Regions from separate parts of the Lysinibacillus sp. FSL R5-0849 genome, predicted to be linked through region 1. Evidence: a T-box and tRNA genes for the amino acid it is inferred to sense, from the RefSeq annotation. Region 1 holds a T-box; the other holds one or more tRNA genes.
What was found. A T-box is a leader RNA that pairs with one kind of tRNA and senses whether it is charged. The one in region 1 lies ahead of leuS (leucine--tRNA ligase), so its partner is inferred to be a tRNA-Leu.
Positions count from the first base shown of each region.

Region 2: it encodes a tRNA-Leu, which carries the amino acid that the T-box ahead of leuS (leucine--tRNA ligase) is inferred to sense. The anticodon was not compared.

Region 1 covers NZ_CP152004.1:3,583,673-3,587,869, reverse strand. Annotated here, with positions in the region: gene MKY80_RS17570 (SulP family inorganic anion transporter) at 1-1,316, shown strand, start outside; T-box leader at 1,382-1,592, shown strand; gene leuS (leucine--tRNA ligase) at 1,679-4,096, shown strand.
Region 2 covers NZ_CP152004.1:4,213,227-4,217,423, reverse strand. Annotated here, with positions in the region: gene MKY80_RS20865 (Tex family protein) at 1-834, shown strand, start outside; gene MKY80_RS20860 (SprT family protein) at 902-1,360, shown strand; tRNA gene MKY80_RS20855 (tRNA-Asn) at 1,452-1,528, shown strand; tRNA gene MKY80_RS20850 (tRNA-Glu) at 1,530-1,601, shown strand; tRNA gene MKY80_RS20845 (tRNA-Asp) at 1,631-1,706, shown strand; tRNA gene MKY80_RS20840 (tRNA-Gln) at 1,712-1,786, shown strand; tRNA gene MKY80_RS20835 (tRNA-Lys) at 1,802-1,874, shown strand; tRNA gene MKY80_RS20830 (tRNA-Leu) at 1,941-2,026, shown strand; tRNA gene MKY80_RS20825 (tRNA-Arg) at 2,057-2,133, shown strand; tRNA gene MKY80_RS20820 (tRNA-Gly) at 2,151-2,224, shown strand; rRNA gene MKY80_RS20815 (16S ribosomal RNA) at 2,422-3,973, shown strand.

The DNA.
Region 1 (4,197 bases):
TTTTAGGACTAACCAATATGACAAGACATGAGTATTTTATAGCGAATATTCAAGAGATAGGAAAGCAAATTGGAACTACTAATATTTTCAGTATTTTAACAGCAGTCATTTGTTTCATAACAATAATGATGACACCTAAATTCTTTCCAAAGGTTCCCGGTGCATTAGTGGGTATTATAGTCTCCACTCTTGTGGCGACTTTCTTTTTTTCAGGTCAAGTGGCTACGATTGCCACAGCCTATGGTCAAATACCTAATACATTACCCTATTTCGCAATACCTACTATTACAATCGAGCGCCTACAGCAGCTTATTGGACCTGCATTTGTCATCGCGATGCTTGGAGGTATCGAGTCGTTGTTATCTGCAGTCGTGGCAGACGGGATGACGAATAGCAAGCATAATAGTAATCGAGAGCTAATCGGTCAAGGAATTGCCAATATCGTAACGCCGATGTTTGGAGGAATACCTGCGACAGGAGCGATTGCTCGTACTGCAACTAACATTAAAACAGGGGCAGTATCCCCAATGTCGGGTATCATCCATGGTGTGTTTGTATTAATCACCTTATTGTTATTAGCACCATATGCTTCCCATATACCTTTAGCAAGTATGGCACCCGTATTAATGGTAGTTGCTTGGAATATGAGTGAACGTAAGCATTTTGCTCATATTATAAAATTGAAATCTGGTGATTCGCTCGTTTTATTAATTACCTTTTTATTAACCGTATTTACTAGCCTTACATTAGCGGTAGAAGTAGGGCTTGTGTTAGCCGTGCTATTGTTTGCAAAACGCATGAGTGAAAAGCTTGTTGTGACAAAGGTACTACCAGACCATTCGAATAAAAGCGAGAAGGTGCAGCATCATGTCGTTCACCAACAGCATGATTGTCCACAAATAAGCTTGTATACCATCGAAGGTCCACTGTTCTTTGGTGCAGCACAAAGATTTGAACAAACGATAGCAAGCACTTTACAACAGCAATCTAGAGTTTTGATATTACGCATGGGGAAAGTGCCCTTTATGGACTCTACGGGTGAAGCATATTTTAGCAATATCATTGACAATTTTACAGCACAGGGTGGCAACATTTTGGTAACAGGGGTACAGGATGACTTAAAGATAGCCCTTCAGCAAAATGGACTTTACGATAAAATTGGAGCCCATCATTTTTATCAGCATACAGGAGAAGCGATTACAAGAGCCTTCAGCTATTTGGACAGAAATCGATGTATTGGATGTCAGCATTTTGCTTTTCATGAATGCAAAGAATTCTCTAAATCTGAGGAAAAAAAGGAATTAATTGTTCAGTAATGGGTAAGCTGTAAACAAAGGCTTGTGCTTTTCAATACTTTCCATTAGAATAAATGCAATATCATGTAAAGACTGTGATGAGGAATAGTAGATTTGTGGTTCTTTTTAGAGAGCTAGCGGCTGGTGAAAGCTAGTAGGAAAGCAAATCGAACTCGCCTACTGAGTCTGCCCGCGTGAAATAGCGTGTGTCGTTTCTTCCGCGTTAAGGAAGCTTGAGCCGAGTGTAATCACTAATTTGGGTGGTACCGCGGGAGTGCAAATTCTCTCGTCCCTTCTATAAGGAAGGGGCGAGTTTTTTTATTTTTTAAATATTTTGTCAATTCTAATGAAGAGCAGCAAGATTCATTGAAGGAGGAAAAAAAATGAGTTTTAATCATCAACAAATTGAAAAAAAGTGGCAGCAATATTGGGCTGATAACAAAACATTCAAAACTGAAAATGAAACAGAAAAGCCTAAATTCTTTGCATTAGATATGTTCCCATATCCATCTGGCGCTGGACTACACGTAGGACATCCAGAAGGATATACGGCGACAGATATTCTATCACGCTTTAAACGTATGCAAGGCTATAATGTATTACATCCAATGGGCTGGGATGCGTTTGGTTTACCAGCGGAGCAATATGCACTTGATACGGGGAATGATCCGGCAGAATTTACAGCGAAAAATATTGCGACATTCAAACGTCAAATTCAAGAGCTAGGTTTCAGCTATGATTGGGATCGTGAAATTAACACGACTGATCCAGAGTATTATAAATGGACACAATGGATTTTTATCCAGCTTTATAACAAAGGTTTAGCTTATGTGGATGAAGTAGCTGTTAACTGGTGTCCAGCACTTGGTACGGTATTGGCGAATGAAGAAGTAATTGATGGCAAATCAGAGCGTGGTGGACATCCAGTAGAACGTCGACCAATGAAGCAATGGATGCTTAAAATTACTGCCTATGCAGATCGTTTAATTGATGACTTAGAGGAAGTTGATTGGCCAGAGTCTATTAAAGATATGCAGCGTAACTGGATTGGACGTTCAGAAGGAGCAGAGGTAACATTTGGTATCGATGGGACTGATGAGAACTTTACCGTGTTCACAACTCGCCCTGATACACTATTTGGCGCTACATATTGTGTGCTTGCACCTGAGCATAAATTAGTGGAACAAATAACGACAGCTGATCAACGTCAAGCGGTTGAAACTTATTTAGAAAAAGTTAAAATGAAGTCTGATTTAGAGCGTACAGATTTAGCAAAAGAAAAAACTGGCGTATTTACAGGTGCCTATGCAGTAAATCCGATTAACGGTAAAAAAGTGCCAATTTGGATTGCAGACTATGTATTAGTGTCTTATGGAACAGGTGCTATTATGGCGGTTCCTGCACATGATGAGCGTGACTATGAATTTGCATCAGCATTCAATTTAGACATTGTTCCTGTTCTTGAAGGTGGGGACATTAGTAAAGAAGCATTTACAGGTGATGGGCAACATATTAACTCTGATTTCCTAAATGGCTTAAATAAAGTAGAGGGTATTGCTAAAGCAATTGAATGGTTAGAGCAAAAAGGCGTTGGAGAGAAGAAGATATCTTATCGTCTGCGCGACTGGCTATTCTCTCGTCAGCGTTACTGGGGAGAGCCTATTCCAATGATCCATTGGGAAGATGGTACGATAACAGCAGTTCCAGAATCGGAATTACCGTTAATGCTACCGAAAACAGATAATATCCGTCCTTCAGGAACTGGTGAATCACCATTAGCTAACATTGCAGAATGGGTCAATGTTGTAGATCCAGAGACAGGTAAAAAGGGACGCCGTGAAACAAATACAATGCCGCAATGGGCAGGATCTAGCTGGTACTTCTTACGCTATATCGATCCTACCAATACAGAAGCAATTGCAGACCCAGAATTACTAAAACGCTGGTTACCAGTTGATATTTATATTGGTGGAGCAGAGCATGCTGTATTGCATTTACTATACGCACGCTTCTGGCATAAAGTGTTATATGATTTAGGCGTTGTTCATACGAAAGAGCCATTCCAGAAATTATTTAACCAAGGTATGATTCTTGGTGAAGGTAATGAAAAAATGTCTAAATCTAAAGGGAATGTTGTGAACCCAGACGAAATCATTGAGTCACATGGTGCAGATACATTGCGTCTTTATGAAATGTTCATGGGGCCACTTGAGGCTTCTGTAGCTTGGTCTACAAATGGTTTAGATGGGGCACGTCGCTTCTTAGATCGTATTTGGCGTCTACTTGTCAATGAAGAGGATGGAACGATTTCAGCGAAAATTCAAGTGTCTAATGATGCAACATTAGAAAAATCATACCACCAAACAGTGAAAAAAGTGACAGAGGATTATGAAGGTATCCGCTTTAATACTGCTATTTCACAAATGATGGTATTTATCAACGATTGCTATAAAGCTGAAGTAATCCCAACAGCTTATGCGGAAGGCTTTGTTAAAATGTTGGCACCAATGGCTCCTCATATCGCAGAAGAGCTTTGGAAGCTATTAGGTCATGAAGGAACACTTTCTTATGAGCAATGGCCAACATACGATGAGTTAAAACTTGTAGATGATGAAGTGGAAGTAGCGGTGCAAGTTGCTGGTAAAGTTCGTGCCAAAATTGTCGTAGCTAAAGATGCTTCAAAAGAAGACATTGAAAAAATAGCGCTTGCAGATGAAAAAGTACAAGAATATATGGCAGGAAAGAGCTTAGTAAAAGTTATCGTTATTCCAGGCAAACTTGTAAATATTGTCGTTAAATAAAGAGACATAATTTCAAATGTGCATTACTAAAACTTAGTTATCAAAACCTAAATTAAAAAAAGATAAATAAATCAAAGGACAAAACATATTTTATATCACTA
Region 2 (4,197 bases), 630 kb from region 1:
TCAGAGCTAGTGAAGATTGAACCAAAAGCAGTTGGAGTGGGGCAGTATCAGCATGATGTTTCTCAAAAGAAATTAAATGAATCATTAACATTTATAGTAGAAACAGCAGTTAACCAAGTGGGAGTTGATGTAAACACGGCCTCTTCATCACTTTTACAATACGTTTCTGGTTTATCTAAAACAGTTGCAGAAAATATCGTGAAGGTTAGAGAAGAGAATGGTCAATTCACTACCCGTGTACAATTAAAGAAAATTCCAAGATTGGGTGCGAAAACTTATGAGCAAGCCATTGGTTTCTTACGTATCTCTGAGGCAAAAAATCCATTTGATTCTACAGGTATCCACCCTGAAAGCTATCATCTTGCAGAACAGATTTTAGGAGAGGCAAAGATCGATAAAAAAGAACTTGGAACGAAGAAGGCGGAGGAAGCTATTGCTGCTTTGGATATTCAACAATTAAGTGGAGTACTAGAGATTGGTGTTGTAACGATTCAAGATATTGTAGATACTTTGATGAAGCCAAGCCGTGATCCACGTGATGCGTTCCCACAGCCATTGCTGAAAACAGATGTATTGAAAATGGAAGATTTAAAAGTTGGTATGGAGCTACAGGGAACTGTGCGAAATGTAGTAGACTTTGGAGCTTTTGTTGATATTGGTGTGAAGCAAGATGGACTTGTGCACATTTCAAAACTTCAAAATAAACGCATTAAACATCCATTAGAAGTTGTGGCGTTAGGAGATATTGTAACCGTTTGGGTTGAACAGATTGATGTTAGTAAAGGGCGGATTTCTTTAACAATGCTTCCTCCTAAAAATCAATTATTAGATTGAGTAATAAATTTTTACCACGCTGTGCATACTACACAGTGTGGTATTCTTGTTGTTGGAGGTGATCAAGTTGGACAATGAGGAACTACAACAGCTTGTATGTCGAATTTCTTTGGAAAGTTTTCAAAAACCATTTATACACCAAGCTTATTTTAATGGAAGGTTACGTTCAACGGGCGGGCGATATCTTTTACAAACGCACAATATTGAGATCAATCCATATGCTTTTGAATTATATGGTATTAAGGAAATTCAAGGCATTGTACTTCATGAACTGTGTCATTACCATTTACATATTGAAGGTAAGGGGTATCAGCATCGGGATAAAGAATTCAGGGAACTATTAAATAAAGTAAAGGCACCTCGTTTCTGTTCAGCGTTACATACTTCTAAATCATCTATAAAAAAACAACGACGCTACACCTATACATGTACTAATTGCCAGCAATTATATGTAAGAAAAATTAAAATGAATGTTGAAAAGTACTGTTGTAGCAAGTGTTTGGGCAGGCTTAAATTATTAGAGTAAAAAAATATTAAAAAAAGATTGACGTATTGTTGAGTTATCCCTATAATAGTAAAAGTCGACAAGATAACGACGACAACATAACACTCATTATTCCGAAGTAGCTCAGTTGGTAGTAGCACCTGACTGTTAATCAGGTTGTCGCAGGTTCGAGTCCTGCCTTCGGAGCCATGGCCCCTTGGTCAAGTGGTTAAGACACCGCCCTTTCACGGCGGTAACACGGGTTCGAATCCCGTAGGGGTCATTTTCATAATTTACTTTGCAAATAATATTGGTCCCGTGGTGTAGCGGTTAACATGCCTGCCTGTCACGCAGGAGATCGCCGGTTCGATCCCGGTCGGGACCGCCACTTATTGGGGTATAGCCAAGCGGTAAGGCAACGGATTTTGATTCCGTCATGCCTAGGTTCGAATCCTAGTACCCCAGCCATTCATTTCTTAATTTGAGCCATTAGCTCAGTTGGTAGAGCATCTGACTTTTAATCAGAGGGTCGAAGGTTCGAGTCCTTCATGGCTCATCTCTTTTAAGAAAAAGGTTGACTTTCTATTGATGTATAGTATAATAAGAAAGTTACTAATTGAATGCGGTCGTGGCGGAACGGCAGACGCGCTAGGTTGAGGGCCTAGTGGGGGCAACCCCGTGGAGGTTCAAGTCCTCTCGGCCGCACCAAAGTCAATTACAAAGTTAATTAATTCATATGCGCCCGTAGCTCAATTGGATAGAGCGTCTGACTACGGATCAGAAGGTTGTGGGTTCGACTCCTGCCGGGCGCGCCATATTTTTTAAAAATAATGCGGGTGTAGTTTAATGGTAAAACCTCAGCCTTCCAAGCTGATGTCGTGAGTTCGATTCTCATCACCCGCTCCAAAAAAAGTGTTGACAACCTCTTGGTTGTTTGATAAGATTAAATAGTTGTCTGATTCGACAACGTTATGAACCTTGAAAACTGAACAAGCAAAACGTAATCAATAAAGTTTTAAGTAGCTAGTTTAGCTAGTGAACGAAACAAAATTTCGGACATCAAAATTGATGCCAGCAAAACAATTTGAGCTAATCAAATTTCTTTTATGGAGAGTTTGATCCTGGCTCAGGACGAACGCTGGCGGCGTGCCTAATACATGCAAGTCGAGCGAACAGAGAAGGAGCTTGCTCCTTCGACGTTAGCGGCGGACGGGTGAGTAACACGTGGGCAACCTACCTTATAGTTTGGGATAACTCCGGGAAACCGGGGCTAATACCGAATAATCTGTTTCACCTCATGGTGAAACACTGAAAGACGGTTTCGGCTGTCGCTATAGGATGGGCCCGCGGCGCATTAGCTAGTTGGTGAGGTAACGGCTCACCAAGGCGACGATGCGTAGCCGACCTGAGAGGGTGATCGGCCACACTGGGACTGAGACACGGCCCAGACTCCTACGGGAGGCAGCAGTAGGGAATCTTCCACAATGGGCGAAAGCCTGATGGAGCAACGCCGCGTGAGTGAAGAAGGATTTCGGTTCGTAAAACTCTGTTGTAAGGGAAGAACAAGTACAGTAGTAACTGGCTGTACCTTGACGGTACCTTATTAGAAAGCCACGGCTAACTACGTGCCAGCAGCCGCGGTAATACGTAGGTGGCAAGCGTTGTCCGGAATTATTGGGCGTAAAGCGCGCGCAGGTGGTTTCTTAAGTCTGATGTGAAAGCCCACGGCTCAACCGTGGAGGGTCATTGGAAACTGGGAGACTTGAGTGCAGAAGAGGATAGTGGAATTCCAAGTGTAGCGGTGAAATGCGTAGAGATTTGGAGGAACACCAGTGGCGAAGGCGACTATCTGGTCTGTAACTGACACTGAGGCGCGAAAGCGTGGGGAGCAAACAGGATTAGATACCCTGGTAGTCCACGCCGTAAACGATGAGTGCTAAGTGTTAGGGGGTTTCCGCCCCTTAGTGCTGCAGCTAACGCATTAAGCACTCCGCCTGGGGAGTACGGTCGCAAGACTGAAACTCAAAGGAATTGACGGGGGCCCGCACAAGCGGTGGAGCATGTGGTTTAATTCGAAGCAACGCGAAGAACCTTACCAGGTCTTGACATCCCGTTGACCACTGTAGAGATATAGTTTCCCCTTCGGGGGCAACGGTGACAGGTGGTGCATGGTTGTCGTCAGCTCGTGTCGTGAGATGTTGGGTTAAGTCCCGCAACGAGCGCAACCCTTGATCTTAGTTGCCATCATTTAGTTGGGCACTCTAAGGTGACTGCCGGTGACAAACCGGAGGAAGGTGGGGATGACGTCAAATCATCATGCCCCTTATGACCTGGGCTACACACGTGCTACAATGGACGATACAAACGGTTGCCAACTCGCGAGAGGGAGCTAATCCGATAAAGTCGTTCTCAGTTCGGATTGTAGGCTGCAACTCGCCTACATGAAGCCGGAATCGCTAGTAATCGCGGATCAGCATGCCGCGGTGAATACGTTCCCGGGCCTTGTACACACCGCCCGTCACACCACGAGAGTTTGTAACACCCGAAGTCGGTGAGGTAACCTTTTGGAGCCAGCCGCCGAAGGTGGGATAGATGATTGGGGTGAAGTCGTAACAAGGTAGCCGTATCGGAAGGTGCGGCTGGATCACCTCCTTTCTAAGGATATTTTCGGAATACAAACCTTGGGTTTGTAAGATTACGTTTTGCGTTCAGTTTTGAAGGTTCATTCTTCTGAATGAAATACTTCAAAACTTGTTCTTTGAAAACTGGATAAAACGACATTGAAATAGTAACAAACACATTTATTTTTTAAGTTTTTTATAGGCTTAATAACATTAAAAGGTTTCAAGACACGAGCAGTTAAATGCGATGTGTATTGA